Regions from separate parts of the Novosphingobium sp. 11B genome, predicted to be linked through region 3. Evidence: riboswitches for the same ligand, from Rfam matches in the RefSeq annotation. Region 3 holds a riboswitch; each other region holds the start of a gene.

Region 1 (8,424 bases), on a different contig from region 3:
CGAACAGCGCCCATTGCTGCACATCGGTCTTGTACTTGTAGCGGGTGCCGAATGTGCCGTCGAGGAACGTGCCCGGCGTATAGTCGCAAGGATCGACGAGGTCGAAGCGGCTGTTGGGCGAACTGTCGGTGCGCAGCAGCGAGCCGGTGTTGTACTCGCCGCCCAGGCTCAGGCGGTGGTCCATGCCAAGCAGTGTATGATCGAACACCGCGTTGAAGCGGTCGCCCCACTGTTTCGTCTTGTAGACAATCTCCAGATAGCTCGAGCGGCGGATCTGGTCGCCGGACCAGGCATAGCCCTCGGCATTGCGCCAGTGCTTGAAGCCGGTGAGATAGTAGGCGACGTTGGTGATCGTCACCCCCTCGGCCGGTGTCCATTCGGCCTTGGCCTGGGTCCAGGCATCGTCGAAACGCAGCGAGCGGTCGGCGATGTTGTAGTTCTTCTTGCGGATTTCGCGCACCAGCTTGCCGTCGCGCAGCGGGGTGCCGTACCAGATCGTCGGGTCGAGGTCGGCGCGGTCGTGCGTCAGCGTCAGCACGAGGTCGTCGCGCGCCTGCCAGCGCAGTGCCGCCGAAAGCGCAAGACTGCGCGATTGCCCGCGCTCCATCCACCCGTCCGAACGGGTGTAGCTGAGATCGACGCGGTACGAGAGCCTGTCTCCGATCGGCCCGCCGATCCCGCCCGCCGCCGCATAAGTATCGAATGAACCGCCGCTGAGACGGACCTCGCCTTCGACCTGCTCGGTATTGGGCTTCTTGCGCACGACGTTGATCGCGCCGCCGATGCCGCCCTCTCCATAGAGGACCGAGGCCGCACCGCGCAGGACCTCGATCCGCTCGGCCATCCACGGGTCGGCGGGGAAGGTCTGCGTGGTCGTCGTGTAGACGCGCATCCCGTCGTAGAGCTGCATCACCGAGGTGTAGCCGGTGAACCCGCGCGAACTCAGCGAGTAACCGAAGGCCGAGCTGTTGTTGATGAGCCCCGGTGCGCGCGCGGCTGCGGCAACCACGGTGCGGTCGCCCAAGCTGCGGATCATCTCCCTGGTGATGACGTCGACGCTGGCCGGCGTCTGCATCGGCGTGAGGCCGAGGCGGCTGGAGGCGTCGGCCTGCTGGCCGAGTTGCAGGACACCCGCCTTGCGCGCGGTGACGACGATGTTGCCCGCATCCGTGTTATTGGCATTCTCCGGCGCCGTCTCGGCGGCTTCCTGCGCCTGCGCCGAACTCGCGGACATGCCAAGCACGCAGAATGACGCGCCCGAAGCGATCAGGCCGGAAAGAAGCGATCTCGTATTCATGTTGTAACCCCCGTTGCGTTTCCCAGTCGAACGGACAGGTTCCCGCGAGAGGGGTGTCCCCCGCGCGGGTGCAGCGGCGGAATCCGGGCGCGAACGAGCGACCGGCGAAACCCGCCGTTGCGGCCTGGCCGCAAGTTCGTCGCTCAGACGGAGTACACCGTGCCGCGGCCATCCCCTGGACCAAGGCAAGAGCGACCGGACGCTGGCAGGTCTCCTGGCTCACGGGTCGTCGCGCGATGCACGGCCTTCCCAGGCCTCGCAGGAGTTAGCGTCCGGCCCAGTGGGTGCGGCAGGGCACATTGGCCTGCCGCGATATGCATCGCGCTCACCGCTTACAGTTGCAGGGACAGCCTCGGCTTCGAGGGGTAGCCCCTCTCACCGCGTTCCCTTTTAAGCCCCTTTCGGAAGGCACCAACGCGATCGTGTCCCCCTTTTCGGAGGGACGGGCGGGGGATTATTCGCTGCGCGCACGATTTGCAAGCCGTTCGCGTGGGGCCTTCCGTAAGCCCGTCCTGCGAGTTTTCGGTTGCAACCTTGCTTTTCATTTTGGGCAACCCGTGCAATTTGCGGTGCCGATGACTGATCCACGACTCACCCTGATGGAAGCCATAGCCACGCGAAAGTTCGTGACGGCGCGCTACAACGGCAACACGATCACGCTTGCCCCGCACATGCTGTTCGAAAGGCACGGCGATCTTGTCGTCAGTGCCATGAACCCCGCGAAGGCACGCCGCAGCGACGAGGAGCCGGGTCTCGGCCAGTTCAAGCTAGCGGGCCTCTCGTCGATGGAACTGCTGAACGAGCACTTCGAGCCTCTGCCCTCGTACGACGGTACGCCCCCGCGCAGCGATGATTCCCTGATCCTTTCGGTCTGATCGCCCGATATCGCCAAGGTGATCGGCGGGTAGCTTCTAAAGTGTGCCCCATGTCTTCATGATCCCTTCCGAACGCCGCGCGATGACGCGGCACGGGATGAGGCAGAAGACATGCAGGCGCAGGACATCGTCGCAGCGGCAAGCGAACGGACCGGATTGAGCGACTTCGGCGATCCCGCGATCCTCGAAGGGCTTGGCGTGTTGCTGAAGTCCTACGAGGACGAGGCCAGATTCACCGAAGCCGGGATGGCGCGATCGGTCGATGCACTGGTCGCCGCGATGGCGAACCGGATGCGGGTGGAAGACTGGCTGGCGCGCCATCCCGAACTTCTGGAGCGCCCGGTCGAGAAGCCGCTGTTCGTCTTCGGCCTTCCGCGTACCGGCACCACGCTGGCGATCAACCTGCTGGAAGCCGACCCGGCGCGCCGCGCGTTCCTGCGCTGGGAAGCGTTCGATTCGGTGCCGCCGCCGCTGGTGCAGGAACTTCACGCCGGTCCCCGTCACGATGCCTGCCAGACGCGAACGCTGCAGGGGCTGAAGTACGCGCCGCAGATCGCCGCGATCCATTACGAGGAGGCCGACAGCCCGACCGAGTGCCAGTTCGCCATGGCGCCGTCGTTCTGCGCGCAGCTCTACGATTCCCAGGCGGACATTCCGGGCTACCACCGCTGGTTCCTGGACGAGGCCGACTACGCGCCCGCCTTCCGCTACGAAAAGCGGCTGCTGCAGCTGCTTCAGGCCAATGCCCCGGGGCGCTGGACGCTCAAGAACCCCTGGCACCCGTTGTTCCTCGATGCCCTGACGGCCGAGTTTCCCGACGCGCAACTGGTCATGACGCACCGCGATCCGGTCGAAGTGCTGGGCTCGGCCTGCAGCCTCGTCAAGGAAGTGCGGCGGATGTACAGCGATCAGGTCGATCTTCGGGCCATCGGAGAGAATCTGTTGGAGACGTTCGACCTGATGATCGCGCGGTCGAACGCCTTTCGTGCGAAGCACGGGCACGATGCGATCTTCGACGTGCAGTATCGCGATCTGGTGCGCGACCCGCTCGCCACGGCGCAGGGCATCTACGAAAGGTTCGACGAGCCTTTCACGCCGCAGGCCCGCGCAGCCATGGAAGCCTACCTGGTTGCAAACCCCAAGGGCAAGCACGGCAAGCACGAATATGACCTGGCCGAATTCGGCCTCAGCCGCGAAGGCGTCCGCGAGCACTTCCGCGACTATATCGAGCAGTACGGGATCGCGGTGCGGGCGTGATCGATACGGGTGAAGGCATCGTCACCTGACCCTGCTTCGTCATCCCCGCGAAGGCGGGGACCCATCTGACGATCGTGCAACAGGCGCCGTCAGGAGATGGGTTCCCACTTCACGGTAATGACGGTGATATGTTGGAGACGGATGCGCGTAGGCCGCGCAACTGCGTGGGCGACTGGCCGAACCAGCGCCTGCAGCTGCGGGAGAATACTGCCTGTTCCGCGAACCCCAGCTTCTCGGAAATGCCGCGGAAATCGATACCGGTCTGCTGCAGGTAGTACAGCGCCAGATCGCGGCGGACATCGTCCTTGACCGCCTGGAAGCTGGTGCCCTCCTGCTTCAGTCGCCGACGAAGGGTCCGGTGATGAATGGCGAGGGTGCGGGCGATTTCGGCACTGCCGCAGTCGTCCCGGGTCAGCTTGCGCAGGATCAGCCCGCGCACTTCGGCGTCCACGGGTGGACGCTGCTTCGGGAAAGTCCTCTCGATGTAGGCGACCAGATCGCTGCGGACCTGCGCGTTCTGGGTGAGCACCGGAGTGGCAAGATCCCGGTCGGAGAACGTGATCCCGTCTGCGGGCTCGCCGAAGTGCACGTCGCAGCCGAAGTAGCGGCGATATTCAGCCGGTCGCGACACGGGTTCATGCCGAAAATGGATAATGCGCGCGCGGGCATAGTCGCCGGTCATCTCCATCGCCTCGAGATGGCCGACCAGCAGAATCTGTTCGATGGCCTGAATACGGTCGCGGCTGGTTTCGAGAAGCAGTTCGTGCCCGGCAAAGATGGTGCCCTCTTCAGGCTCGGGTCGCAGCCACACACGCGCGGCGCGGCTGTGAGCGTTCGTATGAGCACTGGCGAAGCGCAGGGCGTCCCCGAATGTCTTCGAATTGCGCATGGTATTGCCCAGCGGCCCGAAAATCGCGCCGCCGCGTTGCCGCAACGCCAGCCGCATTCCGAAATCGGGGCAGTTCAGGCGATCTGCGGCAAGCGCCAGTAACCGGATCGCCTGCGGATAAGTCAGCTCCGCAGCGTCGTCGCGAAAGTCCTTTGCCGCCATTCCGACCAGTGGCAGCAGTTCGCCGACATCGCCGCCGAGGGATTGCACCAGTTCCGGGAAATGGCGCAGCAGCGGAATGTTGAGCTTCGAAAACTCGGCATCGGCGATCAGCGGCATCGGCAGGTCCTTCGCACCGCCGGCAGCGTGCGGCGATCGGAGGCGTCCGGCGTAAGCGATCCGCCTCCGCGGCTATGGCTGCATCGCCTGTCCACATCGGTCAAGGGACAGGCAGGCCGCCCGGGCGATCATCGAGGATACGCGGGCGGCCCGGCCGAGCGGCGTCAGACCCTCTCGACCGCCAGCGCCAGTCCCATGCCGACACCGATGCACAGCGTTGCGAGGCCGCGCCTGCCGCCGGTCTTCTCCAGCTGGTGCACGAGGCTCATGGCGATGCGCGCGCCCGACATGCCCAGCGGATGACCCAGTGCGATGGCGCCGCCGTTGGGGTTCACGTGCGGCGCATCGTCGGGCAGGCCAAGCCCGCGCATGACTGCAAGGCCCTGGCTGGCGAAGGCCTCGTTCAACTCGATCGCGTCGAAGTCGCCGATGGTCAGGCCAAGCCGCTCCATCAGCTTAAGCGTCGCAGGCAGGGGGCCGATCCCCATGACGCGCGGCTCGACGCCGACGGACGCCATGCCGAGGATACGCGCGCGCGGCGTCAGCCCATGTGCCCTGGCCGCCGCCTCGCTGGCGACGAACATCGCCGCCGCGCCGTCGTTGATGCCGGACGCATTGCCTGCCGTGACGGTGCCTTCGGGACCGAACAAGGGCTTCAGCTTGGCCAGCGTCTCGATCGTGGTGTCGGCGCGGGGATGTTCGTCGATCGACACCTCCAGCGTCTCGCCGCGCTTCTTCCCCGGCACGGTGACGGGGACGATTTCCTCCGCGAAGAAGCCGCTCGCCTGCGCCGCGGCGGCGCGCTGCTGGCTGCGCAGGGCGAAGGCGTCTTGATCGGCGCGGCTGATGCCGAAGTCCTCGGCAACGTTTTCGCCGGTGCGCGGCATCGTCTCGGTGCCGTAGAGCGCATCGAGCGCCGGGTTGATGAAGCGCCAGCCCATCGTCGTGTCTTCCAGCTTCTGCGCGCGGCCGAAGGCACCGTCGGACTTGCCCATGACGAAGGGCGCGCGCGTCATGTTCTCGACGCCGCCCGCGATGGCGAGCGCCATCTCGTCGTTACGGATCGCCCGCGCCGCCGTGCCGACCGCTTCGAGGCCCGATGCGCACAGGCGGTTGAGAGTGACGCCGGGGACGGTGTGCGGCAGGCCCGCCAGCAGCAGGCTCATGCGCGCGACGTTGCGGTTGTCTTCGCCCGACTGGTTGGCGCAGCCATAGAAGACCTCCTCGATGGCGGCCGGGTCGAGCGAGGGGTTGCGCGCGATCAGCGCGCGCATCGGCACGGCGCCGAGGTCGTCGGCGCGCACTTTCGAGAGGCCGCCGCCGTAGCGACCGATGGGCGTGCGTACGGCGTCGCAGATGAAGGCTTCGGTCATGTCGGGATAGTCCTTTGCCCCCCTTGGGGGTATGTTAGGTGCCGTTATGGTATCGTTGGGTGCCGCCTGCTCAGACGGGCTCGGCATCTTTGGCGAAGGCCAGATCGAGGCCGGTGATCCGGCGCAGTTCCTCGATTTCGAGGCCCTCGACCATCTCCACCACGCTCGCGCCGGAAGGGCCGAGGTCGAACACCGCAAGGTCGGTGTAGACCCGCGACACGCAGCCGAGGCCGGTCAGCGGATAGGTGCAGTTCTCGACCAGCTTGCTCTCGCCCTGCTTGGTCAGAAGTTCCATCATCACAAAGGTTTGCTTGGCGCCGATGGCAAGGTCCATCGCCCCGCCGACCGCCGGGATCGCATCGGGCTCGCCGGTGTGCCAGTTGGCGAGGTCGCCGTGCACGGAAACCTGGAAAGCGCCGAGCACGCAGATGTCCAGATGCCCGCCGCGCATCATCGCGAAGCTGTCCGCATGGTGGAAGTAGCAGCCGCCGGTAAGCAGAGTAACTGCCTGTTTTCCGGCATTAATCAGCTCCCAGTCTTCCTCTCCCGGAGCGGGCGCAGGCCCCATTCCGAGCAGGCCGTTCTCGCTCTGCAGGAAGATTTCGCGCTCCGCAGGGAGGTAGTTGGCGACCTTGGTGGGCAGGCCGATGCCGAGGTTGACGTAGGCACCTTCGGGAATGTCGCGGGCGACGCGGGCGGCCATCTGGTCACGGTTGAGGCGGTTCATATTATCCTCTCCTTTCAAGCCGCTACGGCGATTACGGCGGGCGCGATGGTGACGACGCGCTGCACGAAGATGCCCGGCGTCACCACCACTTCGGGGTCGATGTCACCCAGCGGCACGATCTGCGAAACCTGCGCGATGGTGGTCTTCGCCGCCATCGCCATGATCGGCCCGAAATTGCGCGCGGTCTTGCGGAACAGGAGGTTGCCCCAGCGGTCGCCCTTGTGCGCCTTGATCAGCGCGAAGTCGGCCTGGATCGGGTATTCGAGCACGTAGTGCCTGCCGTCGATCTCGCGCACTTCCTTGCCTTCGGCCAGCAGCGTGCCGTAGCCGGTCGGCGTGAAGATCGCGCCGAGGCCGGAGCCCGCAGCCTGGATGCGCGCGGCCAGATTGCCTTGCGGAACCAGTTCCAGTTCGATCGTTCCGGCGCGGTAGGCGGCGTCGAAATGGTGCGAATCCGACTGGCGCGGGAACGAGCAGACGATCTTGCGCACCCGCCCCTCGCGGATCAGCGCGGCGACGCCGTGCTCGCCGTTGCCCGCGTTGTTGTTGATGATGGTGAGGTCGCCCACGCCGCGCGCGATCAGCGCGTCGATCAGTTCGTCGGGCATGCCCGCGGTGCCGAAACCGCCGATCATCACCGATGCGCCGTCATGAATATCCGCAACGGCCGCAACTGCGCCGTCGATGGCCTTGTCGATCATCCGACTCTCCAAAGGCTTTATGTTGAACGTTGATCCTGCGTGTCTGCCTGCGGGTGGATTGCGTCAACCGGTAAACGTGATATTGTCCGGTAATCGGTTATTCAGGTGAACACATGCAGGATTTCGGGCAGTTGGACGCGAAAGGCGATCCCGAGTTCATGACCTCGCTGGCGCGCGGACTGGCGGTTCTGCGGTGTTTTGCGGACAGCGAACGGCCGATGACGATCGCGCAGGCGGCGCGCTTGACGGGGCTGAGTCGTCCGGCGGTGAAGCGCTGCCTGCATACGCTCGTCAGGCTCGGCTACGCGGTGCAGGACGGGACGCTCTACGCGCTGCGGCCCAAGGTGCTGGCGCTCGGTTTCGCGTACCTTTCGTCAAGCAGTCTGGCGATGCGGGCGCAGCCCCTGCTCGACCAGTTGCGCGACGACCTTCACGAATCCTGCTCGCTCGGTGTGATCGAGGAGGACGAGGTCTACTACGTCGCGCGCGCGGAAGTGTCGCGGATTATGTCGATCGCGCTGCGGGTGGGCAGCCGCCTGCCGCTTTACTGCACCTCGATGGGGCGGGTGATGCTGGCAGGTCTCGACCGGGCCGCACAGCAGGCGTACCTGCGGCGTACCGAACTGACGGCGCGCACCGACCGCACGGTAACGGAACCCCTGGCATTGCTGGAAATCCTCGATCACGTCGCGCAGGAGGGCTACGCGATCATGGATCAGGAACTGGAGCGCGGGCTGCGATCGGTGGCGGTGCCGGTGATCGTCGACGGCCGCGTGATCGCCGCCGTCAACATCGGCACGCAGGCGGACCGGGTGTCGATGGCGGACCTGCACTCGCGCTACCTGCCCGCGCTCAGGCGGGTAGCGCGCGATCTGGCGGCGCTCAGGCCCTGAGGATCAGCCCCTTGCGGTCGAGCGCCCAGCCAACGGCCCAGCAGACCATGGTGTAGGCCAGAGCGCATAGCAGCGAACCGATTGCTCCGGGGACGATGGACTGGAAGAGGGCAATGCCGATCCAGTCGTAGAG
Region 2 (8,424 bases), on a different contig from region 3:
GCCCCCTGCCGGTTTAGGGGCTGGCGGCGCTGGAAACCCACCCGCCGGGACCAACGGGACACTTCACGGGAACACGCACAATGTTAGTCATCAACACCAACATCAGCGCGATCCGCGCCTCGAACGCATCGAATTCGGCCAACAAGGCCCTTGGTACCGCAATGGAGCGCCTGTCGACCGGCAAGCGCATCAACTCGGCCAAGGACGACGCGGCGGGCCTCGCCATCTCGACCTCGATGACCTCGCAGATCCGCGGCATGAGCCAAGGCATCCGCAACGCCAACGACGGCATCTCGCTGGCCCAGACCGCCGAAGGCACGCTGTCGGAAGTCGGCAACATGCTGCAGCGCGTGCGCGAACTGGCGATCCAGTCGGCCTCGGGCACTTACCAGACCTCGGACCGCGCGGCGATGCAGCAGGAAGTCTCGGCGCTGACCACGCAGATCAACGACAGCTTCACGCAGGCCAAGTTCAACGGCAACACGCTGATCTCGACCACCGCCGGCGCCGACCTCACCTTCAACATCCAGACCGGTTCGCAGGGCGGCCAGCAGGTCGGGCTGACCTCCAAGGCGATCGACGGCACCAAGGTTTCGGCGACCGCCCTCGACGTGACCGACGCCACGAAGGCGGCGACCACGCTTACCAACGTCGATGCCGCGCTGTCGGACGTCAACGCCACCCGCGCCTCGCTGGGTGCCGGCCAGAACCGCCTCGAATCGGCGATCAACAACCTGACCAACACCACCACCAACTTGTCCGACGCCCGCAGCCGTATCGAGGACGCCGACTACTCGGCCGAAACCACCGCGATGGCAAAGGCGCAGATCCTCTCGCAGGCGTCCACCGCGATGCTCGCACAGGCCAACCAGAGCCAGGAGAACATCCTCTCGCTGCTGTGCTGATAACGAACTGAAATATAGAACCTTTCTGTCCCGGAAGGTTCGGAAAGCCCGGTGATTCCCCATGACCGCCGGGCTTTCTTGCGTGGCAAAAGACCCACCCCCGGCCCCTCCCGCAAGCGGGTGGGGGGCGAGACTTGCTCGTTTACGCCCTAGTCGCAGCGGGGTGGGCTGGCCGCCGACCGCACTTCCACCGTGTCCAGACCGCCCCAGCGGTACACGGCCCAGCTCAGCAACCAGCACACCACGAACAGGCCGACGATCAGGAAGCCCAGCGTGTTGAATTGCTCCGAAAGCGAGGCCGCCCCGGACCACACGCCGCCCTCCAGCCCGAATTTCTCCGAGAGCAGCACGGCGGTCTGGATGGAGCCGATCACCAGCGCCACCATGGCCGAGATAGCGGTGATGACGATGTTGTAGTAGAGCTTGCGGATCGGCTTGACGAAGGCCCATTCGTAAGCCCCCAACATGATGACGCCGTCGGCGGTGTCGAGCAGGGCCATGCCCGCCGCGAACAGCACCGGGAACACCAGCACCGACCCCAGGGAAACGCCGTCCGCCGCATGCGCGCCCGAGAGGCCGAGGATGGCGACTTCGGTGGCGGTGTCGAAACCGAGGCCGAACAGGAAACCGAGCGGCGCCATGTGCCAGGCATGGCGCACCAGCCGGAACACGGGGCGCAGGATTCGCGCGATCAGCCCGCGCCCGGCGAGCAGCATGTCGAGGTCTTCCTCGGTGTACGTTCCGCCGCGCCGTACCTCGACGAAGCGTTGCCAGACCCCGCGCAGGATCGCGAGATTCATGATCGCGATCAGGAACAGGAAGCAGGCGGAAATGATCGTCGCGATCACCCCGCCCGAACGGCCGAATGCCTCGAAATCATCGAGAGTGCCTGCTGCCAGCGCGATGGTGGTCGCGGCGATCAGGACGATGGCGGAATGGCCGAGCGCAAACCAAAGGCCCACGGTGATCGGGCGCTGGCCTTCCTGCATCAACTTGCGAGTGACGTTGTCGATGGCGGCGATGTGGTCGGCGTCCACCGCGTGGCGCAGGCCGAGGCTCCAGGCGAGGAGGGCGGTGCCCAGCATCACCGGGCTGGCGTGGAACAGGCTGAACGCCCAGCCCCAGACGACCAGGTTGGCGGCGACGAGCAGAAAAAAGAGCACGGTTATCCGGCTCTTGAGAGAGGTTTTCGCGGGCGACATCGGCATTCTGATCCGTCTTCGCGTCGGCGACCTGACGGGGGCGTGCCGCGCACTCGGCGCGGTCGGCACGGGAGGCACCGGACGGACGCGGCGGCGCCCGACGTCCCTCGCGCCGATGCGGCCCCCGCCGCACGTTGCGTCGCTCAGACGGAAGTTACCGTGCCGCGGCCATCCCCTGGACCAAGGCAAGAGCGACCGGACGCAGGCAGGTCTCCTGGCTCGCGGGTCATCGCTTGATGCATGGCCTTCCCGTGGCCTCGCATGTCGCAGCGTCCGGCCCAGTGGCTGCCGGCGACCACCTTCGGGGCACCGGCCTATGCATCGCGCTCGCCACTTACAGTTGCAGGGACAGCCCCGGATTCGGATGAGAACATCCTCACCGCGTTCCCTTTTAAGCCCCTTGCGGGGCACCGGCGCGATCTTTCGCCGAAATGCTCAAGGTGAACGCTTCGGCGCGGCCTTCCTAATCGCGCGCCTGCTCCGCCGCAAGAGGGGGCTATTCGGCGATGTTCATCGCGTATGTGCGCCGGGCGAAGCGCCAGCGGCCGTCGTGGCGAACAGGTCGTCCCAGGTGCGCGAGAGGGCTTCGTGGTCCGCCGCTTCCTGCCGATGGTCAAGTGGCAGGCTTGGCACGTTCACGGCACCGGGCGTCCGGGGATCGAACTGGAGGATCTGGTGGAGGTCGGCCTCGTCGCGCTCACCGAATGCGCGCAGAAACACGATCTGCCGACCGAGGACGGCTTCGCCGCCTATGCCAAGATGCGGGTGCGGGGGGGCGATGGTCGATCTTGTGCGCCGCAACGTGCAGGGCACGCGCGGCACGTCCGAGCGCCGCCGCATGCTGGCGCACAAGGAGACGCAGCTTCGGGGCTGGCTCGGCCGCGATCCCCGGCCTGACGAACTGGCGCAGGCGATGGGCATGGGCGAGGGTGAGTTGGTCTCGCTGCAGGATGCTGCCCGCCCGATGCGTTTCGAGCCGATCGATGAGGTCTATTCCGACCAGTGGATGACTTTCGCGACGGAAACGCCTGACAGCTTCGCGATGCTGGTCGACGCCGAGATGCGCGGCGCGGTCATCGCGGCGATCACCGACCTGCCGGACCGGCTCAAGCTGATCGTGCAGCTCTACTTCGTGGAGGAACTGAACCTCGCCGAGATCGCCGAGGTCTTGCAAGTTTCGATCCCGCGCGTGCATCAGCTGAAAGCGCAGGCGATCGACAAGCCGCGAGAGAGCCTGAAAGGCGTCGCCGAAGTCCTCTGACCGGCACAATCCGGGGATTCATGCGAGGGCGGCGAAATTAATCACACCCACAACCCCTTGGGGCTACACTTTTTCCTTGCCCCCACATATTCCTGTGGGAAGATGATTCACGCACTCGATTTGCGCGCGATCTTGCCTATCTCTGGCCTTTCCGCCCAAGCGTGAAAGCGTTGTGGGCGAACGCAATTTCAGACGATCCACCGGAGCCGCCCATGTCCCTTCTCGAAGCCCGCAAGACCTACAAGCCCTTCGAATATCCCTGGGCTTACGACTACTGGAAGATCCAGCAGCAGGTCCACTGGCTGCCCGAGGAAGTGCCTCTGGGCGAGGACTGCCGCGACTGGGTGCAGAACATCTCGGATCATGAGCGCAACCTGCTCACCCAGATCTTCCGCTTCTTCACGCAGGCCGACGTGGAAGTGCAGGACTGCTACCATGAGAAGTACGCGCGCGTCTTCAAGCCGACCGAGATCAAGATGATGCTCACCGCCTTCTCCAACATGGAGACGGTGCACATCGCGGCCTATTCGCACCTGCTCGACACCATCGGCATGCCCGAGAGCGAGTACGGCGCGTTCCTTGAGTACTCGGAACTCAAGGACAAGCACGACTACCTGCAGAAATTCGGCGTCGACAACGACGAGGACATCGCCCGCACACTGGCGATGTTCGGCGGCTTCACCGAGGGCGTGCAGCTGTTCGCCAGCTTCGCGATGCTGATGAACTTCCCGCGCTTCAACAAGATGAAGGGCATGGGCCAGATCGTCTCGTGGTCGGTGCGTGACGAATCGCTGCACTGCGAAGGCATCATCAAGCTATTCCACGCCTTCTGCGAAGAGCGTGGCTGCCTCACCAAGGCGGTGAAGGACGATATCGCCGATCAGTGCCAGACCACGATCCGTCTCGAGGACAACTTCATCGACCTGGCGTTCGAGCTGGGCCCGGTGCCGGGCATGACGCCCAAGGATATCAAGAAGTACATCCGCTACATCGCCGACTGGCGCCTTGGCCAGCTGGGCATGAAGCCGATCTACCTGATCGAGGATCACCCGCTGCCCTGGTTGCAGCCGCTGCTCAACGGCGTCGAGCACGCCAACTTCTTCGAGACCCGTTCGACGGAATATTCGAAGGGCGCCACCCGCGGCGACTGGAACACCGTGTGGGCCAACTTCGACTCGCGCAAGAAGGTGCGCGCGAACGACGAGCCGCTGGTGGACGATGGTTCTGAGCCCGGCCTGTTCGGCGAAGTGGCGGCGGAGTAAGTCGTATCGGATCGGGAATGGGGGCAATTTTTCCTCCATTCCCGCCAGATTGGGGCTCATTCCTCGTATTTCGCCGGATGTTTCCGGCCTCCCGCAGCGGGTAGCTCTTGGCAACCGGCTTGCTTCATGCGCATTTCTCCTGAGAATTCTGTCCGGAGGAACGGTCTTGCCCCGTACTATGCTGCTGCTGAGCGCGCTTGCGCTCGCTCCTGCAATCACCGCCCCGCCGGCGCTCGCCCAGACGTCGGCTCCCGTCTCCGCCGACAGCAAGGCGGGCAAGCGCGCCCTGCTTGACGAGAACGCGGTCACCGTGCGCAATGTGTCCCGCGAAGAACTCGTCCACGGACTTCCGCTCGTCGATGACGACGGCTTCGCCATCGGCACCGTTGAACGCCTCGCCGGTAACGAAGTGGTCGTCTCGGACGGGACGGCCGAGTACCGTGTGCCGTTCACGCAAGTCTATGCCTTCAGTAAGGACGGCGCCGATCATTACGCCAGCCGCACCCCGAAATCCCGGCTCAAGCCCGAACCGATCGTCGCCTCCGCTCCGCCTCCGCCGCCGACCGATGCCGACGAGGACTGGGAGAAGCTGGGCCCCGAGGGTGGTCCGCTCCCGGACGAACAGGACGAACCGGAGGCCGCTGCGCCTGCGGACGTAGCGCCGGATACGGCTGCAACGCCCAGTAACTGACCGGGCGATTCCCGCTCCCTTACGCGGAACCATCATGAAGGAGGCCGCCGCATGTCCCATAACCCGACCCTGATTTTCCTGCCGATGCTGGTAGTGGTCGCGCTGACGTTCGTGGCTTTCGTGCGCATGGCGGTCGCCCGCACCGGTATCATCAAGTCGATGGATCCCGACTACTACCGTGCGCACATCGGCCCGCCCGAGCCCGAAAGCGCCCGCGCGGCGGTGCGGCACTATGACAACCTGTTCGAACTGCCGACGCTGTTCTACGCCGCCTGCCTCACCGCTTTCGTGGTGGCGGTCGTGGGACGCTGGACGCTGATCTTCGCCTGGGGCTACGTCGGCGCGCGGGTGGTGCAGAGCCTGATCCACATGACCTACAATAACCCGGCGCACCGGGGCGGGGCCTTCGTTCTGGGCATGCTGTTCACGCTCGCCTTGTGGATCAACCTTGCGGTGTCGATCTTCGCCCGCCTGTGACCGGCCTGAATTTGACGGACGTTCTGTGGGTGCTGGCGGCGGGGCTCAACCTCGTCGCCTTCGCTGCTTTCGGCATCGACAAGGCCCGCGCGCGGCGGGGAGAACGGCGTATCCCGGAATCGCGGCTGCTGCTTCTCGCGCTCGCGGGCGGGACGCCCGGCGCTTATGCTGGGCGCCGGGCCTTCCGGCACAAGACGCGCAAGCAACCCTTCGTCGCTCAGCTCCACACCATCGCCGCGGTGCAGGCGGCGGGTCTGGCGTACCTTGCGTACGGGGCGTTCTAAACCAGCCAGCTGCCCGGATTGGGCATCGGCACCTGCTTCTGCGCGTTGAGGATACTCATCACGCAGCGCACGATCACCAGAACCGACACCGCGATCAGGATCGGGATGCCGATCAGCACGAGCGTCAGGATCGTGCCTACCACCATGCCGAGGAAGAACAGCCAGAACGTGCGGATCGCATATTCGTAGTGCGACACCTCCCATGCGGCCTTCGCGTCCCCGCGCCAGGCATAGGCGAGCACGACGCCGACGATGCCCGTCACTCCGGTCACGTAGGATGCGAGATAGAGCAGGTTTATGATCGTCGGCTGGTTGAAGTCGAAACCCGACTTGGGCGCCGAACTCGCGGGTCTTGGGTCGAAGTCGGTCATTGGTTCTTCCTCCTGTTTTCCCCTGAAGGGAGGGTGCCTCCATTGGGCCGGGCTGGCAAGTTCACTGCGACTTCTTCCGTTCGCGCGCCTTGACGCGGCGGATCTTGGCGAGGTCGCCTTCAAGGATCGTCAATGCGTCGCGCTCCGCCTCGGAGAGCCGGGCCGTGTCGAAATGGGCGATCAGCACTTCCAGGGCATCGCCGATCCGGCCCAGCTGGCGGCCGTAACTGCCGACTTCATCGAGGATCGCGCGCTCGGTCTCGGGGTACTTGGTCTCGCCGATGTTGACGTTGACCAGCCCGACCTGCGAGCCCTCGAACGTCCAGGTCCAGGGATTGATCGCCTGCCACAGCTTCTCGGGCGCGAGGCTGAAGGTGGGCTGGAGGGACATTTCGGCCATCGCGTTTCTCCGGGAATGGGGACGCGGACAAGAATGCCGCAGGCGGCGGCGCCTGTGCATGACGAATCCCGTCACATCCTTGCGGTAAAAGCGGTGGCGCAGGCGCGCCCGGCCGTTTAGAGGACTGCGCCATGAGCAGCGAAACCAGTGGCCAGATCGGCAGCGAAACCGTTTCCTTCGGCTATGAAGACGTCGCGGCCGAGGACAAGGAAAGCCGCGTCGGCGCCGTCTTCTCCTCCGTCGCGCGCAAGTACGACGTGATGAACGATGCCATGTCGGTGGGCATGCACCGCTTGTGGAAGGACAAGTTCGTGCGCCGCGTGCGTCCGCGTCCCGATGAGCAGATCCTCGACATGGCTGGCGGTACGGGTGACATCGCCTTTCGCATGGAAGCCGAGGGCGCGGTGGTCACTGTCTCGGACATCAACCAGGACATGCTCGACGTCGGCATCGAGCGCGCCATGGAGCGCGGCATCGACACGCTGGTGTGGTCGCGCCAGAATGCCGAGGAACTGAGCTTCCCCGCCCACTTCTTCGACGCCTACACGATCGCCTTCGGCATCCGCAACGTCACCCACATCGACAAGGCGCTGGCCGAGGCGCACCGCGTGCTCAAGTTCGGCGGGCGCTTCTTCTGCCTCGAATTCTCGACCACCGAATGGCCGGGCTTCAAGGAAGTCTACGACGCCTATTCGCACAAGCTGGTCCCGAAGATCGGCTCGATGATCGCCGGGGACGCGGAATCGTATCGCTACCTGATCGAATCGATCCGCCGTTTCCCGCCGATGCCCGAATTCGAAGGCATGGTGCGCAAGGCCGGGTTCAAGCATACCAAGGTCGAGCCGATCCTCGGCGGCCTCGTCGCGATCCATTCGGGCTGGAAGGTCTGAGATGATTTTCGCAGCTTCCCCCCTCCCGCTTGCGGGAGGGGCAGTGAGACTTGGCAGCTTGCTGCCTAGTCGCAGCGGGGTGGGCGCTGGCGCCGACCTTGCGTTCGGACGCGCCCGCCCCCTCCCGCAAGCGGGAGGGGAGAAGTGACCACCACCCCCGTCCACATCGCGCGTCTCCTCAAGTGGGGCCGCGTCCTCGCGCGCCATGGGGCGCTGCGCGGGATCGAGAACGACCGCAATGCCCCGGCGCCGGTCAAGCGCCTGTGCCGGATCGCGCGCTTCGGCACGCGCCAGCCGGCCGAGCCCGACTATGCCGGCGCCTTCCAGGAGATCGGCCCCGCCGCGATCAAGCTGGGGCAGGCGCTCGCCACCCGGCCCGACCTCGTCGGCGAAGGTCCTGCGCACAACCTGCTGACCTTGCAGGACAGCTTGCCGCCCGTGCCCTTCGCGGCGATCCGCGCGCAGATCGAGAGCACCTTCGGCCGCCCGCTCGAGCGCATCTTCGCCTCGATCGAGGAAACTCCGGTAGGCGCCGCCTCGATCGCGCAGGTCCACCGCGCGGTTACGCCGGACGGGCGCGACGTCGCCGTCAAGGTGCTGCGTCCCGGCATCCGCGAGCAGTTCGCGCACGACGTCGAGACTTATGAATGGGCCGCCGCTCATCTCGAGGCGCTTGGCAAC
Region 3 (8,424 bases):
CGCCTCTGGTGCGGCGCACACGCCGCATCAGGCGCCGCAGGAATGGCTGGACAAGTACAAGGGCAAGTTCGACCAGGGCTGGGACAAGGTCCGCGAGGAAACCTTCCGGCGCCAGAAGGCGATGGGCCTGATCCCGAAGGATTCCGTGCTCTCCCCGCGACCGGCTTCGCTGCCCGCCTGGGATTCGCTCGATGCCGAGCACCGCAAGGTCTACGCCCGGCTGATGGAGGCCTATGCCGCCACCGTCGCTTATGCCGATCATGAGACCGGCCGCCTGATCCAGTCGCTGAAGGACAGCGGCCAGTACGACAACACGATGATCGTCTATATCGAGGGCGACAACGGATCGAGCGCCGAAGGCGGTCTCGACGGCCTTGCCTTCGAACAGTCCGCGATCACCGGGCACCAGGAGACCTTCGCCGAACTCGCCTCGCACTACGACGAGATCGGCGGGCCTTACGTCTACAACCACTTCAACGCTGCATGGGCCTGGGCGATGAACAGCCCCTATCCGTGGTGGAAGCAGATCGCTTCGCAGGCGGGCGGCACGCGCAACGGCATGGTCGTGTCATGGCCCGCACGCATCCGCGACGGCGGCACCTTCCGCAGCCAGTACGCCCATGTCAGCGACGTCGCGCCGATGATCCTTGAGGCGGCAGGCGTCAAGGCGCCCGAAACCGTGCAGGGCGTGAAGCAGCAGCCGATCGACGGCATCAGCCTTGCCTACAGCTTCGCGGCGCCCAAGGCCCCTTCCGCGCGGCGCACGCAAGTCTACGAGATGATGGAGAACTTCGGCATCTACCACGATGGCTGGATGGCGGGCACCTTGCCCAAGCGCATGGCGTGGGAAGTGGGCGTGGGCGAGGACCGCAAGCTTGGCGTCGGCCCGGAGAACCGCAAGTGGACCCTGTTCAATCTCGACAAGGACTTCACCACCGCCAACGACCTTGCAGCGAAGAACCCGGCGAAGCTCAAGGAACTGCAGGATCTGTTCTGGAAGGAGGCGGCGGCGAACAACATCCTGCCGATCCACGACTACAGCCAGGGTGCAGAGGGCCGTCCGACGCTTGGCGGCAACCGCACCGAGTTCACCTATCTCGCCCCGCTCAGCCATCTGAACGAGGACGCCGCGCCGCACACCATCGGCAAATCCTTCACGATCGACGCCGACGTGGATCTGCCCGCAGGAGCGCAAGGCGTGCTGGTGACGCAGGGCGGGCGCTTCGGCGGCTATGCCTTCTACCTGAAGGACGGGGTGCCGGTGTTCCACTACAATGCGGTGGGGACGGACCAGTTCACCATCCGCGCGGCGCAGCCGGTTGCGGCAGGTCACCATAGCCTGACTGCGGCTTTCCAAGCGGACAAGCAGGAGCTGGGCTCGGGCGGCACGCTGACGATCAGCATCGATGGTAAGCCGGTCGGCAGCGGGCGGATCGGGCGTACGATCCGGGGCTGGATGTCTCATACCGAGGGGTTCGACGTCGGCATGGACACCATCACCCCGGTAAACTGCGACTACACGATCGCGAGCAGCCGGTTCTCGGGGACGCTTCGCAAACTCGAGTTCAAGCTGAAGTAACTTTTATATGTGGGGCGATACCGCATTCGAAGCGCCGTTCCGCACTTTGGGCAAGATCGATCAGGGGCCGTACTTCGCGGTCAAGATGGAAGCTGGCGGGCTGGGCACTGCAGGCGGTCGCAAGACCAACGCTGAAGCTCAGGTTATCGGCTGGAGCGGCAACCCGATCCCCGGTCTTTACGCTACGGGCAACGCGATGGCGGCGGTGCTGGGCGACGTCTACGGCGGAGCGGGCGGCACATTAGGGTCAAGCATGACCTTCGGTTACATCGCTGGACGTCATTTGGGAGAGCATATTTCCAATCACTGAGATATCCAGCGCCGATAAGGGGAAGCAGATTGCTGATGCACTTTGCTGCCCGCGACTTGGCCCCATCTACGGCGAGCCATGGGCGCCATGATAAGAAACCGGACTTTCCGAACCTAGTAGCGAAAAATTGGCCGCTGAGCGGCCGGAAAGGGTCGGTTCATACGTAGCGATGAAAAGCTATTGCACCTTGTGCATGCGCTGGATCACTGTAAGGGCGGCTTTGCAATTGGTTTCCAACTGTAAAACATGATCGCGCCGGTGCCCCTGACGGGGCTTAATCGGGAATGCGGTGCGGGGGCTTGCCCCCAAATCCGCGGCTGTCCCTGCAACTGTAAGCGGGTAGCGCGATGCACTGGCCCTTTCGAAAGGGCAGCCACTGGGCTGCAAAGTCCGGGAAGGCGTGCATCAAGCCGTGACCCGCGAGCCAGGAGACCTGCCGGCGCACTGGTCGCTCTTGCCTTGGTCCAGGGGATGGTCACGGCACGGTTGTTCTTCCGTCTGGGCGACGAAGCTGTGCGGCTGGGGCTGCACGTGCGCGTGTCGCCGGGTGCCTGTTGCGCCCGCCCGTCGGCCCGCGTCGGTCGGCTGTCGTCGGCAAGCCCTATCCTCGTTTCGGTCCGGTGCACGAGGTGGGATGGCTGTGAGGGCGCAGGGAGAGGGAGTGATAAGGGGTTGGTGCCCCGATGCCTGGCATCCGATGGCGGCGGGCGATGGGCTGCTGATGCGGGTCAAGCCGCACCTTGGCCGGATGAGCGCTACGCAAGCGGTGGCCTTGTGCGAGGCGGCGCTGACGCATGGCAGCGGCCTGATAGACCTGACACGACGCGCCAACCTGCAGATCCGCGGTGTGAGCGAGGCGCAGTGGCCCGCTCTGCTGGAGTGCCTGTGTACATTGAGCCTTGTCGATCGCGATGGTGAGCGGGAGGGCCGCCGGAACATCCTCGTCGCTCCGGAATGGCAGGCGGGCGACGACACCGTGCGAATTGCGAATGAACTGCGTGACCGGCTGACGGAGTTCCCACAGTTGCCCGGCAAAGTCGGTTTCGTCATCGACGCCGGAGAAGTTTCGGCGGTGGCCTGCGAAGCGGGCGATTTTCGTGTAGAGCGCGGCTGCGATGGCACCTTGGTACTGCGTGCTGATGGACGTGCCGAAGGTGTGCGCCTCACTATTGGGAGAGAGGTCGATGCCCTGCTGGCGCTCGCCCGATGGTTCGTCGACAGCGGAGGCGTTCAGGCCAAGCGGATGGTCCAGCACGGCGCTCCTTTGCCTGTTTGGGCCATGGGCGATACGCGGCCAGCCTCTTCTCCCGCGTCGCTCGCACCGGGTGAGGGCCGCGGACACGTTGCTTATGGCCTGCCATTCGGTCGCATTGAAGCCCGGACTTTGCTGGCCCTGATGCAGCGCTTAGGCGTTACCGGGCTGCGCCTGACGCCTTGGCGAGTGCTCCTTGTCGAAGGTGCATCCTTGCTCGACGTTCCCGGCCTTTCGACTGACCCTGCCGACCCGTTGCTGCGCGTCGATGCCTGCCCCGGAGCGCCCACATGCCCACAAGCCAGCGTGGAGACGCGCGATCTGGCGCGCCAGCTCGCGCCGGTCGTGCGGGGGCGTCTGCATGTCTCCGGCTGCGCGAAGGGCTGCGCCAGTCCGCTGCCTGCCGATGTGACGGTGACGGGCCGCAGCGGGCGCTACGATCTTGCTTTCGGTGCCCGTGCCGATGCCGAACCGCTGTACCGAGGGCTGGACAGCGCCGAAATTCTCGCCCGCCTTGGAGCTTCCTGATGCCGCATGTCTACGAGAAGGACGGCGCCGCGATCTATCGCCAGTCCTTCGCCATCATCCGTGCCGAGGCCGATCTCGCGCGCTTCGATGCCGAGGAAGAGCCTGTCGCGGTACGGATGATTCATGCGGCAGGCATGGCGGGGCTCGAGGCGTATATCCGTTTTTCGGACGGTTTCGCCTTGGCTGCGCGCAAGGCGCTGGTCGCAGGCGCGCCGATCTTGTGCGATGCGCGCATGGTGTCCGAAGGCGTGACCAGAGCGCGTCTGCCTGCCGACAACCGGGTGATCTGCACACTGGCGAACCCCGAAGTGCCGGAAATGGCGCGCGTCATGGGCAATACGCGCTCTGCCGCCGCGCTGGAATTGTGGCGGCCGCATCTGGCAGGCGCAGTGGTGGCCATCGGCAATGCGCCTACGGCATTGTTTCACTTGCTCAACATGCTGCAGGACCCAGCTTGCCCACGCCCGGCGGCGATCATCGGCTGTCCGGTGGGCTTTGTGGGAGCTGCCGAATCCAAGGACGCCTTGTGGGCGGAGGCACCTGTTCCCTGCTGCATCGTCGCAGGTCGCCTTGGTGGCAGCGCTATCACCGTCGCCGCAGTCAACGCCCTTGCGAGCCGCGCCGAATGAGCGGGTCAGAGAAGTACGGGACGGTTCACGGCGTCGGCCTTGGTCCCGGCGCGGAAGACCTCATGAGCGTGCGCGCGGATCGATTGGTGCGCGGCACCCGGCAGATCGCCTATTTCCGCAAGAAGGGCCGCTCCGGCCACGCTCGCCGCATTGCGCAGGGTCTGCTGCGCGCCGACGCGGTCGAGATCGCCATGGAATACCCGGTCACCACCGAGATCCCACTGGCCGATCCGCGCTACAACGCCTGCCTTTCGGACTTCTATGCCGAATGCACCGACCGGCTGCTGGCGGCGACCCGCAGCGGTGAAGACGTAGTGGTGCTGTGCGAAGGCGATCCGTTCTTCTACGGATCGTTCATGCACCTTCACAGCCGCCTGTCGGGCCAGATTCCGGTGGAGGTAGTTCCCGGAATCACCGGCATGGCGGGCGCATGGAACGCCACGGGCGTGCCGATCACCTGGGGCGATGATGTGCTGACGGTGGCGATGGCGACGCTGCCCGAAGAGGAACTGGTGCGGCGCATCCGTGATACCGATGCCCTTGTCGTCATGAAGATCGGCCGCAATTTGCCCAAGCTGCGCCGTGCAGTAGCCGCAGCCGGGCGCGAGCAGGCCGCATGGCTCGTCGAACACGCCGCAATGCCGGGGCAGAGCGTAACGCGACTGGTCGATGCGCAAGAGGTCGCGCCTTATTTCTCGATCCTGCTGATCCACGGACAGGGGCGGCGTCCATGACAAGGGCTGTCGAGCAAGGATGGGTTGCCGTCGTCGGGCTAGGGCCGGGCAACGAGGCTTTGGTGACGCCCGAAGTGACCGCAGTTCTGGCCGATGCGACTGACGTGGTCGGCTACATTCCCTATGTTGCGCGAGTGGCCCCGCGTCCGGGGTTGACGCTGCATCCTTCCGACAACCGCGTGGAACTGGACCGGGCAGCGTTTGCGCTCGATCTTGCAGTGCGGGGGCGCAGGGTTGTCGTTGTGTCCTCCGGCGATCCGGGGGTTTTCGCCATGGCCTCTGCGCTGTTCGAGGCACTGGAAGCGGGGCCGCAATTGTGGCTTGACCTCGACATCCGTGTGCTGCCGGGGATTACCGCCATGCTCGCCGCTGCCGCGCGGGCCGGTGCGCCGCTGGGGCATGATTTCTGCGCGATCAACCTCTCCGACAACCTCAAGCCGTGGGGCGTGATCGAGCGACGCCTGAGATTAGCGGCGGAAGCGGACTTTGCCATGGCGTTCTACAATCCGCGATCGCGGGCAAGGCCGGAGGGCTTCGCAAGAGTTCTGGAAGTGCTGCGCGACGCCTGCGGCCACGAACGCCTCATCCTGTTCGCCCACGCAGTGTCTACGCCGGAGGAAACGCTGCGGATCGTCCCACTGGGGCAAGCCCGCGCGGATATGGCGGACATGCGCACCGTGGTGATCGTCGGGTCGAGCCGCACGCGATTGATTGAACGACCGGGGCCGCCGATTCTCTACACGCCGCGTTCGGTTCCGGACAATGGCGTATGACCGATCCAGTCGAGCACCTCTCCTGGGCGGAGGAACTCGGTGCGGGCGGGCAGCTTCGGCCGCTCGATCATCAGCACCGACAAGCCGAGATTGCGTGCGGCAACCAGCTTGGCCTCAGCGCCGCTGCCACCCGCGTTCTTGCAGACCACAAGGTCGATCGCATGGTCGCGCAGAAGGCGGGTGTCATTATCGACGGTAAACGGCCCGCAATCGACGACGAGGGTATGATGGGGCAGGGCAGGGGGCTGGCTTGGCGTATCGACGAAACGCAGCAGATAGTGGTGCTCTGGCCGGGCGCCGAAAGCCTCCACATGCATCCGGCCAAGGGCGAGCATAATCCGACGCGGCGGTCCGGAAAGGGCTTCGACGGCGCTGGCAATATCAGGCGTGCTGCTCCACTTGTCCCCCGGTGCCGTCTGCCAAACCGGACGGGTGAGCGCGGCATGAGGAACTCCCGCAAGACGCGCCGCCTTCAGAGCATGCACGCTCATTGTCGCGGCGAAAGGGTGAGTGGCGTCCACCAGATGTGTCACGCGATGTTCGCGCAAGTATGCGGCCAGCCCGGCCACGCCCCCAAAGCCCCCGATGCGCGTTGGTACGGGCTGGGCGCGCGGGTTCTCCGTGCGTCCGGCATAGCTCAGCATGACAGTAATGCCATGCTCGGCCAGCAGGCGGGCGAGGGCGCTCGCTTCGGTGGTGCCGCCCAGCAGCAGGATATTCGGCATGGCTGACACAAGCGCTTCCCCCTGGTTGACCATCGTGGGCATCGGCGAGGATGCGGCGGACGGACTGAGCGCGGCAGGCCGCAAGGCGTTGGAGCAGGCGGAACTGGTTATGGGCGCGGCCCGCCACCTTGCCCTGCTGTCGGGCCTTAGTGCGCCAAGCCGACAATGGCCAGTGCCCTTCAGCGATGGCTTGCCGCTTCTGACGGCAGAGCGCGGGCGCAAGGTGGTGGTGCTTGTTTCCGGCGATCCGTTCTGGTTCGGCGCAGGGAGCAGCCTGACGCGCGATCTCGATCCGGGCGAATGGATCGCGCATCCGGCTCCCTCGACTTTCGGACTGGCGGCGGCGCGGTTGGGCTGGGCGTTGCAGGACTGCGCCTGCCTTGGCCTCCATGCCGCGCCGGTGCAGCGGCTGCGTCCTCACCTTGCGACGGGGCGTCGCCTCTTGGTGCTGGTGCGCGATGGTGGCGCAGTGGCAGAGCTGGCCGGCTATCTGGTCGAACGTGGTTTTGGTGCCTCCACGCTTCATGTGCTGGAAGCGCTGGGTGGTCCGCGCGAGCGTGTGCGCAGTGTCGCCGCGCAGGCGCAGCATTTCGATGACATCCAGCATCCGGTGGCGGTAGGCATCGCCGTGGCCGGAGCAAGATGCGCCTTACCGGTGAGCAGTGGGTTGCCCGATGATCTCTTCGATCATGACGGCCAGATCACCAAGAGTCCGTTACGGGCGCTGACGTTGAGCGCATTGGCACCTCGCCCCGGCGAGCACTTGTGGGACATCGGGGCAGGGTCCGGTTCTGTTTCCATTGAATGGCTTCTGGCGCACCCGGCCAACACGGCCTGCGCCGTCGAGGCAGACAGCATGCGGGGCGAGCGTGCGAAGGCGAATGCTCTGGCTTTGGGCGTGGATCGCCTGAAACTCGTCCTTGGCCGTGCGCCGCAAGTATTGCCACAAGGACCTTCGCCGGACGCAGTTTTCGTTGGCGGGGGCTTGTCGGACACGTTGCTCAAAGGCTTATGGCAACGCCTTCCTACTGGCACAAGGCTGGTTGCCAATGCTGTCACGCTGGAGTCCGAAGCCTTGCTCGCCCGCTGGCATGGAGAGCGAGGCGGCACTCTTCTGCGCATAGAACTGGCAGATGCCGCGCCGCTGGGTTCCCGCCGAGGCTGGCGGTCCCGCTATCCGGTTGTTCAGTGGAGCGTGGCGCTGTGATCGTCGCAGGGTTCGGCTTTCGTTTGGAGGCCGATGTCTTCTCGCTGATATCGGCCTATCAGCAGGCGCGCGAAGGCGTTCCGCCGGTCACGCATATCGCTACCGTGGCCGACAAGGCGCAGGCTCTTGCCGAATTGGCCAACCTGCTGGACTTGCCGGTAATCGCCGTACCGCCTGAACGACTGACCCAAGTCCACACCCTGACCGTTTCCACTGCCGCACAGGCCGCAAGGGGCGTGGGAAGCGTCGCCGAAGCCAGCGCGCTTGCCGCTTTCGAAGGCGCCGCCGCGGCTTTGGCAGGCCCCCGCCACATCTCACGCGACCGCATGGCGACATGCGCCATAGCTATGGGAGTTTCCGAATGACCGTTCATTTCATCGGCGCCGGTCCCGGCGCGCCTGACCTTCTGACACTGCGCGGCAGGGACCTGATCGCGGCCAGCCCAATTTGCCTCTACGCGGGGTCGCTGGTGCCTGCGCAAGTGCTGGAGCATTGCCCGCCGGGCGCGCGCATCGTCAACACCGCGCCAATGGACCTCGATGCCATCATCGCCGAGATCGCCGAGGCTCATGCGGCGGGACACGATGTTGCGCGGCTGCATTCGGGGGACTTGTCCGTGTGGTCGGCGATGGGGGAGCAACTGCGCCGCCTGCGCGCGCTGGACATTCCCTTTACCGTCACACCGGG
Region 4 (3,970 bases), on a different contig from region 3:
GCCGGCATAGGCCGAGCGCCCCGGCGTGCCGTACGTGCGCACCACTTCGTAATGCTCGTCGAACAGGTTCTCGACGCGGCCATAGACCTCGACATTGTGCGTCACCGCGAAGGCGCCGCGCAGGCCCACGACTACGTTGCCGCCGACGTACTGCGCGTTCGCGGTATCGTCGTAGCGCCCGCCGCCGACGCGCAGGTCCGCGCCCAGCTTCAGACCGACCGCCCACGCCTTGTCGATGCTGGCGTAGAGATTGCTCTTCGGACGACGCGCCAGCTGCGCGCCGGTGTCCTCGTTGACGGCGTCGAGGTAGGTATAGGCGAGGTTCACGTCGAAGCCCTGCCAGTCGGTCACCTGCATCCCCAGTTCCACACCCTGCGCCCGCGACCGGCCGACATTGTAGTAATTGAAGTTCGCGAGGTCGTAGTCGATCAGGTTCTTCGTCTTGCGATCGAAGTACGTCACCGTGAAGCGGCCGGTCCCTTCGGCAAAAGGCTGCTCCAGCCCCACGTCCCAGCTCTTCGACGTCTCGGGATCGAGCGCGCGGAAGCCCGCGTTGGTGTAGAGCTGGTAGAGCGACGGCGCCTTGAAACCCTCGCCGTAGCTGGCCCGCAGGACCGGGGCGCTGTCGCCGCCGCCGATCACCCAGGCGCCGTTGGCGGCGTAGGTCGTGCGGTCGCCGAAGTCCGAGTTGTCGTCGTAGCGCAGGCCGCCGTTCAGCGTCAGGCCGGCGAACGGGCGCAGCGTCAGGTTCCCGAACAGGCTGTCGATGGTGGTCGAATCCTTCGAGCCGTAATTGTCGTCGAACTTCTGCTTCTCGGTCTCGCCGCCGACCAGCACGCTCGCCTGCTCGATGGGCGCGAAGCTGACCTGGCCTTCGAAGCGCTCGGTGCGGCCGTTGGTGGTGTAGGGGCCGAAGACGGCGTCGTCGGAAATGCGGCGCGTGTCGTTGATGCCATAGCCGACGCGCGCGTTCAGCCTTCCGTCGAGGCCCGCATAGCGCAGGTTCGCATAGCCCAGCGTATCGCGCTTCATGCCGACGTTGAGGGCATCGGCACCGGTGTTGTCGTAGTCGTAGTTCGCCTTGGTGTAGAACCCGCCCGCATCGGCCGAGAGGCCCGGCGCGAACTCGATCGAGGCGCGGGCATTGGCGCTCTTGCTCTCGAAGCCGTCCTTCTCGGTGGCGCCGCGGCGCTCGTTGAAGGCCGAGAAGCCGTCGCCCTTGAGCCAGTTGCCGCCCAGCGTCAGGCCGACCGGGCCGACGAGACCCGCCGCCGAGACACTCGCCTGCTTGCGGTCGCGCCAGCCATACTCGGCCTGGCCGCGCGCGGTCCACTGTTCGGTCGGGCGGGCGGTGATGAAGTTGATGACGCCGCCCACCGCGCGGCTGCCCCACAGCACGCCCGAGGAACCGCGCACGACCTCGACACGGTCGAACTGGCCGATCGGCAGCGCGCCGAAGTCGAAGCCGCCGCCGACGTCGCCGGGATCGTTGATGCGCACACCGTCGATCAGCACCAGCGACTGCGCGTTCTCGGCGCCGCGCACGAAGACGCTCGCGGGCTGGCCGAAACCGCCCGACTGCACGGTCGAGATGCCGGGGATGCGGGCAAGCACGTCAGTGGCGGTGGTCGCTTGCGTGCGCTCGATCTGGTCGCGGGTGACGACGCTGACGGACTGGCCGACCTGGGTGATCGGAGTAGGCTCGCGCGTGGCGGTGACGACGAGGATATCGTCGCCGTCATCCGCCATCGCGGGGGTGCTCACGGCAAGCGCGGTGCCGAGCAGAAACAGATACTTCATATGTCCTCCGAACCTTTGAACGTGCTTGTGCCGTTCACGGCGGAGGCATGCGCGCCTTCCTCATGGCGCGTCACACTCGCTGCATCCGGAAGAACCCCGTCCGGCTGCGGAACGACCGTCTCGGGCAGGTCTCCTGGCTCCCGGATCGTCAGTCGCGCCATCCGCCTTCCCGGCCCTCATACGGGCCAGTGGCATGGTGGAGGCGGCCTCCCCGGTCACAGTTGCGGGGGCAGCGCCGGTATTCGCACCCGGCTTCCCTCTTAGGCCCTTGCGGGCAACCCATGACGTAACCGCGCGGATAGTGCGGCATACAGGGGTTGGCAAGCATTCGTCGTCCCGGACTCAATCCGGGACCGGTGGCTGTCTTTAGACGCGAGCCATGGGCAAGGCGCCACGCCGCAAGGGTGCGCCGTTCACGGCCAGCGGTCCCGGATCAAGTCCAGGACGACGGGATGCAGCCAAATCTTAAGCCCTTAAGCGTACAGAGCGTGGCTGTACCGCAACGGGACGGCCCGGAATGCCCGGATGCGCGCGCACCAGGCACAGGCTAGGCCGGTGCTGCCGAATTGCGGCCGAAAGGAACCGAGTGAGCCCTGCCCCTTCCATTCCCGGACCAGACGCCGCCCCGGCGCCGGTGATGGATTCGCAAGGCGCTCCGTTCGAACGCCCGCGCGATTTCGTCGGCCGCTATCCGCGCCGCGCCCGCGGTGTCGGCCACCGCCCGGTCGTCCTGCGCCGCCGCTGGACTTTCGCCGTGACCGCGCTCGCCGCCGTCGCCCTTCCCGCCTTCGCCGCGCCGGAAGGCTGGGACAGCTTCGCCATCGCCGACGCCGCCTCGCAAGGCGCCGAAGCACTGCCCATGCCGTTCGAGCAGGCAGGCGCCAGCTTCCCCGGTTCGGCCTTCTATTACCTCGAAGCCGAGAAGGCCCCGCTTCAGGTCGGCGAAGGCATCCGCTCCGACGCCGACGACAGCGTCTCCGGCCCGCTGGCTACCGCGCGGCCGATCTACATCGACAACTCCGGCGTCGACCGCACCCGCGCGCTGCAGTGCATGACTGCCGCGATCTACTACGAAGCCGCGAGCGAGCCCGACGCGGGCCAGCGCGCGGTGGCGCAGGTCGTGCTCAACCGCATGGCCCACCCTGCCTATCCCAAGACCGTCTGCGGCGTCGTCTACGAGGGGTCGGAACGTTCGACAGGCTGCCAGTTCTCGTTCACCTGCGACGGCTCGCTCGCCCGCCGCCCGCAGCGCATGTTCTGGGACCGCGCCGAAAACGTCGCGCGCCAGGCGCTGGCAGGCTACGTCTATACACCCGTCGGTCTCGCCACGCATTATCATACCGTCCAGGTGAACCCCTACTGGGCGCCGAGCCTGCAGTACCTTTCCACCATCGGCGCGCACCGCTTCTACGCGCTGCGCGGCGCGGCGGGCAGCGCGGCGACGTTCCGCTTCGCCTACCTCGGCGGCGAGCCGATGGCCGCTCCGCACCGCCATGACGACAGCGCAGATGCCGCCGCTGCAGCAGCGGCGCTCGACCCGCTCGCCGTCCAGCGCGCATTCGGCACGGCCCAGCCCGCGAAGGCAGAGCCGGTCGCGCAGGCAACCAGCCCGACCATGCCCATCCAGCCCAGCCCCGCCTACTCCAGCGAAGTGCAGCAGCGCGGCGGGGAATCGCTCTATACCGCCCGGAATCTGCCGGGTTCGCAGGGCATCAAGCCCGAGTACGCAAACTCCGGCCGCTGGATCACCCAGCCCGCAAATTGAAGACAATCGATTGCAGCGGAGGCACCCGGGGAATGTCCCTAGGTGGTATCGTCAAGACTTGAGAAACCACGTCCCTGCATGATGGGTTCATCGCTGCCAGGGTAGAGGGTTGATCCGTCGACACCCACCAAGAAGAGAGACTATCCGCCCATGACCATCCGCTTCGCCGCCGCCATGAACGGGACGATGCCGGCCATTGCCGGAGTGCTCTGCACCGGCGCGCCGCTGGGCGCGGTCAACGACAACGGCCCCCTTCTCCCGCGCCCTAGCCTGCGCTCCATCGAGAGCAAGCCTGCCGCCGAGATCGACGCCGGCATTGCCGAAGCCCTCATGCATTTCGCACGCCACGGCCTCTCCGCCGCCGAACAGGCCCGCGTCGAGGCCGAGGCCGCCCATGAACGCGGC

The links. Region 3 has a riboswitch for cobalamin ahead of ACYPYD_RS04455 (cobalamin biosynthesis protein CobG). Riboswitches for the same ligand answer to the same signal wherever they lie in the genome.
Region 1: it holds a riboswitch for cobalamin, as region 3 does, so the genes downstream of both, ACYPYD_RS05885 (TonB-dependent receptor) here and ACYPYD_RS04455 (cobalamin biosynthesis protein CobG) in region 3, are expected to answer to the same signal.
Region 2: it holds a riboswitch for cobalamin, as region 3 does, so the genes downstream of both, ACYPYD_RS25460 (HoxN/HupN/NixA family nickel/cobalt transporter) here and ACYPYD_RS04455 (cobalamin biosynthesis protein CobG) in region 3, are expected to answer to the same signal.
Region 4: it holds a riboswitch for cobalamin, as region 3 does, so the genes downstream of both, ACYPYD_RS04110 (TonB-dependent receptor domain-containing protein) here and ACYPYD_RS04455 (cobalamin biosynthesis protein CobG) in region 3, are expected to answer to the same signal.

What each region holds. Positions count from the first base shown of each region.
Region 1 covers NZ_BAAILP010000064.1:37,453-45,876, reverse strand. The annotation lists gene ACYPYD_RS05885 (TonB-dependent receptor) at 1-1,297, opposite strand, end outside; cobalamin riboswitch at 1,485-1,726, opposite strand; gene ACYPYD_RS05880 (hypothetical protein) at 1,873-2,172, shown strand; gene ACYPYD_RS05875 (sulfotransferase family protein) at 2,284-3,429, shown strand; gene ACYPYD_RS05870 (AraC family transcriptional regulator) at 3,539-4,597, opposite strand; gene pcaF (3-oxoadipyl-CoA thiolase) at 4,762-5,970, opposite strand; gene ACYPYD_RS05860 (3-oxoacid CoA-transferase subunit B) at 6,041-6,697, opposite strand; gene ACYPYD_RS05855 (3-oxoacid CoA-transferase subunit A) at 6,712-7,398, opposite strand; gene ACYPYD_RS05850 (IclR family transcriptional regulator domain-containing protein) at 7,557-8,291, shown strand; gene ACYPYD_RS05845 (acyltransferase family protein) at 8,281-8,424, opposite strand, start outside.
Region 2 covers NZ_BAAILP010000292.1:36,998-45,421, reverse strand. The annotation lists gene ACYPYD_RS25465 (flagellin N-terminal helical domain-containing protein) at 81-905, shown strand; gene ACYPYD_RS25460 (HoxN/HupN/NixA family nickel/cobalt transporter) at 1,055-2,107, opposite strand; cobalamin riboswitch at 2,295-2,537, opposite strand; gene ACYPYD_RS25455 (hypothetical protein) at 2,618-2,827, opposite strand; gene ACYPYD_RS25450 (sigma-70 family RNA polymerase sigma factor) at 2,886-3,368, shown strand; gene ACYPYD_RS25445 (ribonucleotide-diphosphate reductase subunit beta) at 3,581-4,630, shown strand; gene ACYPYD_RS25440 (hypothetical protein) at 4,797-5,321, shown strand; gene ACYPYD_RS25435 (MAPEG family protein) at 5,373-5,798, shown strand; gene ACYPYD_RS25430 (DUF1294 domain-containing protein) at 5,795-6,082, shown strand; gene ACYPYD_RS25425 (DUF4870 family protein) at 6,079-6,453, opposite strand; gene ACYPYD_RS25420 (hypothetical protein) at 6,515-6,853, opposite strand; gene ACYPYD_RS25415 (class I SAM-dependent methyltransferase) at 6,985-7,743, shown strand; gene ubiB (2-polyprenylphenol 6-hydroxylase) at 7,888-8,424, shown strand, end outside.
Region 3 covers NZ_BAAILP010000055.1:171-8,594, forward strand. The annotation lists partial or broken gene ACYPYD_RS04445 (sulfatase-like hydrolase/transferase) at 1-1,579, shown strand, start outside; gene ACYPYD_RS04450 (FAD-binding protein) at 1,626-1,889, shown strand; cobalamin riboswitch at 2,129-2,344, shown strand; gene ACYPYD_RS04455 (cobalamin biosynthesis protein CobG) at 2,587-3,669, shown strand; gene ACYPYD_RS04460 (precorrin-8X methylmutase) at 3,669-4,298, shown strand; gene cobI (precorrin-2 C(20)-methyltransferase) at 4,295-5,032, shown strand; gene cobJ (precorrin-3B C(17)-methyltransferase) at 5,029-5,805, shown strand; gene ACYPYD_RS04475 (cobalt-precorrin-6A reductase) at 5,769-6,530, opposite strand; gene cbiE (precorrin-6y C5,15-methyltransferase (decarboxylating) subunit CbiE) at 6,529-7,737, shown strand; gene ACYPYD_RS04485 (cobalamin biosynthesis protein) at 7,734-8,102, shown strand; gene cobM (precorrin-4 C(11)-methyltransferase) at 8,099-8,424, shown strand, end outside.
Region 4 covers NZ_BAAILP010000047.1:8,623-12,592, forward strand. The annotation lists gene ACYPYD_RS04110 (TonB-dependent receptor domain-containing protein) at 1-1,800, opposite strand, end outside; cobalamin riboswitch at 1,907-2,098, opposite strand; gene ACYPYD_RS04115 (cell wall hydrolase) at 2,387-3,565, shown strand; gene ACYPYD_RS04120 (hypothetical protein) at 3,716-3,970, shown strand, end outside.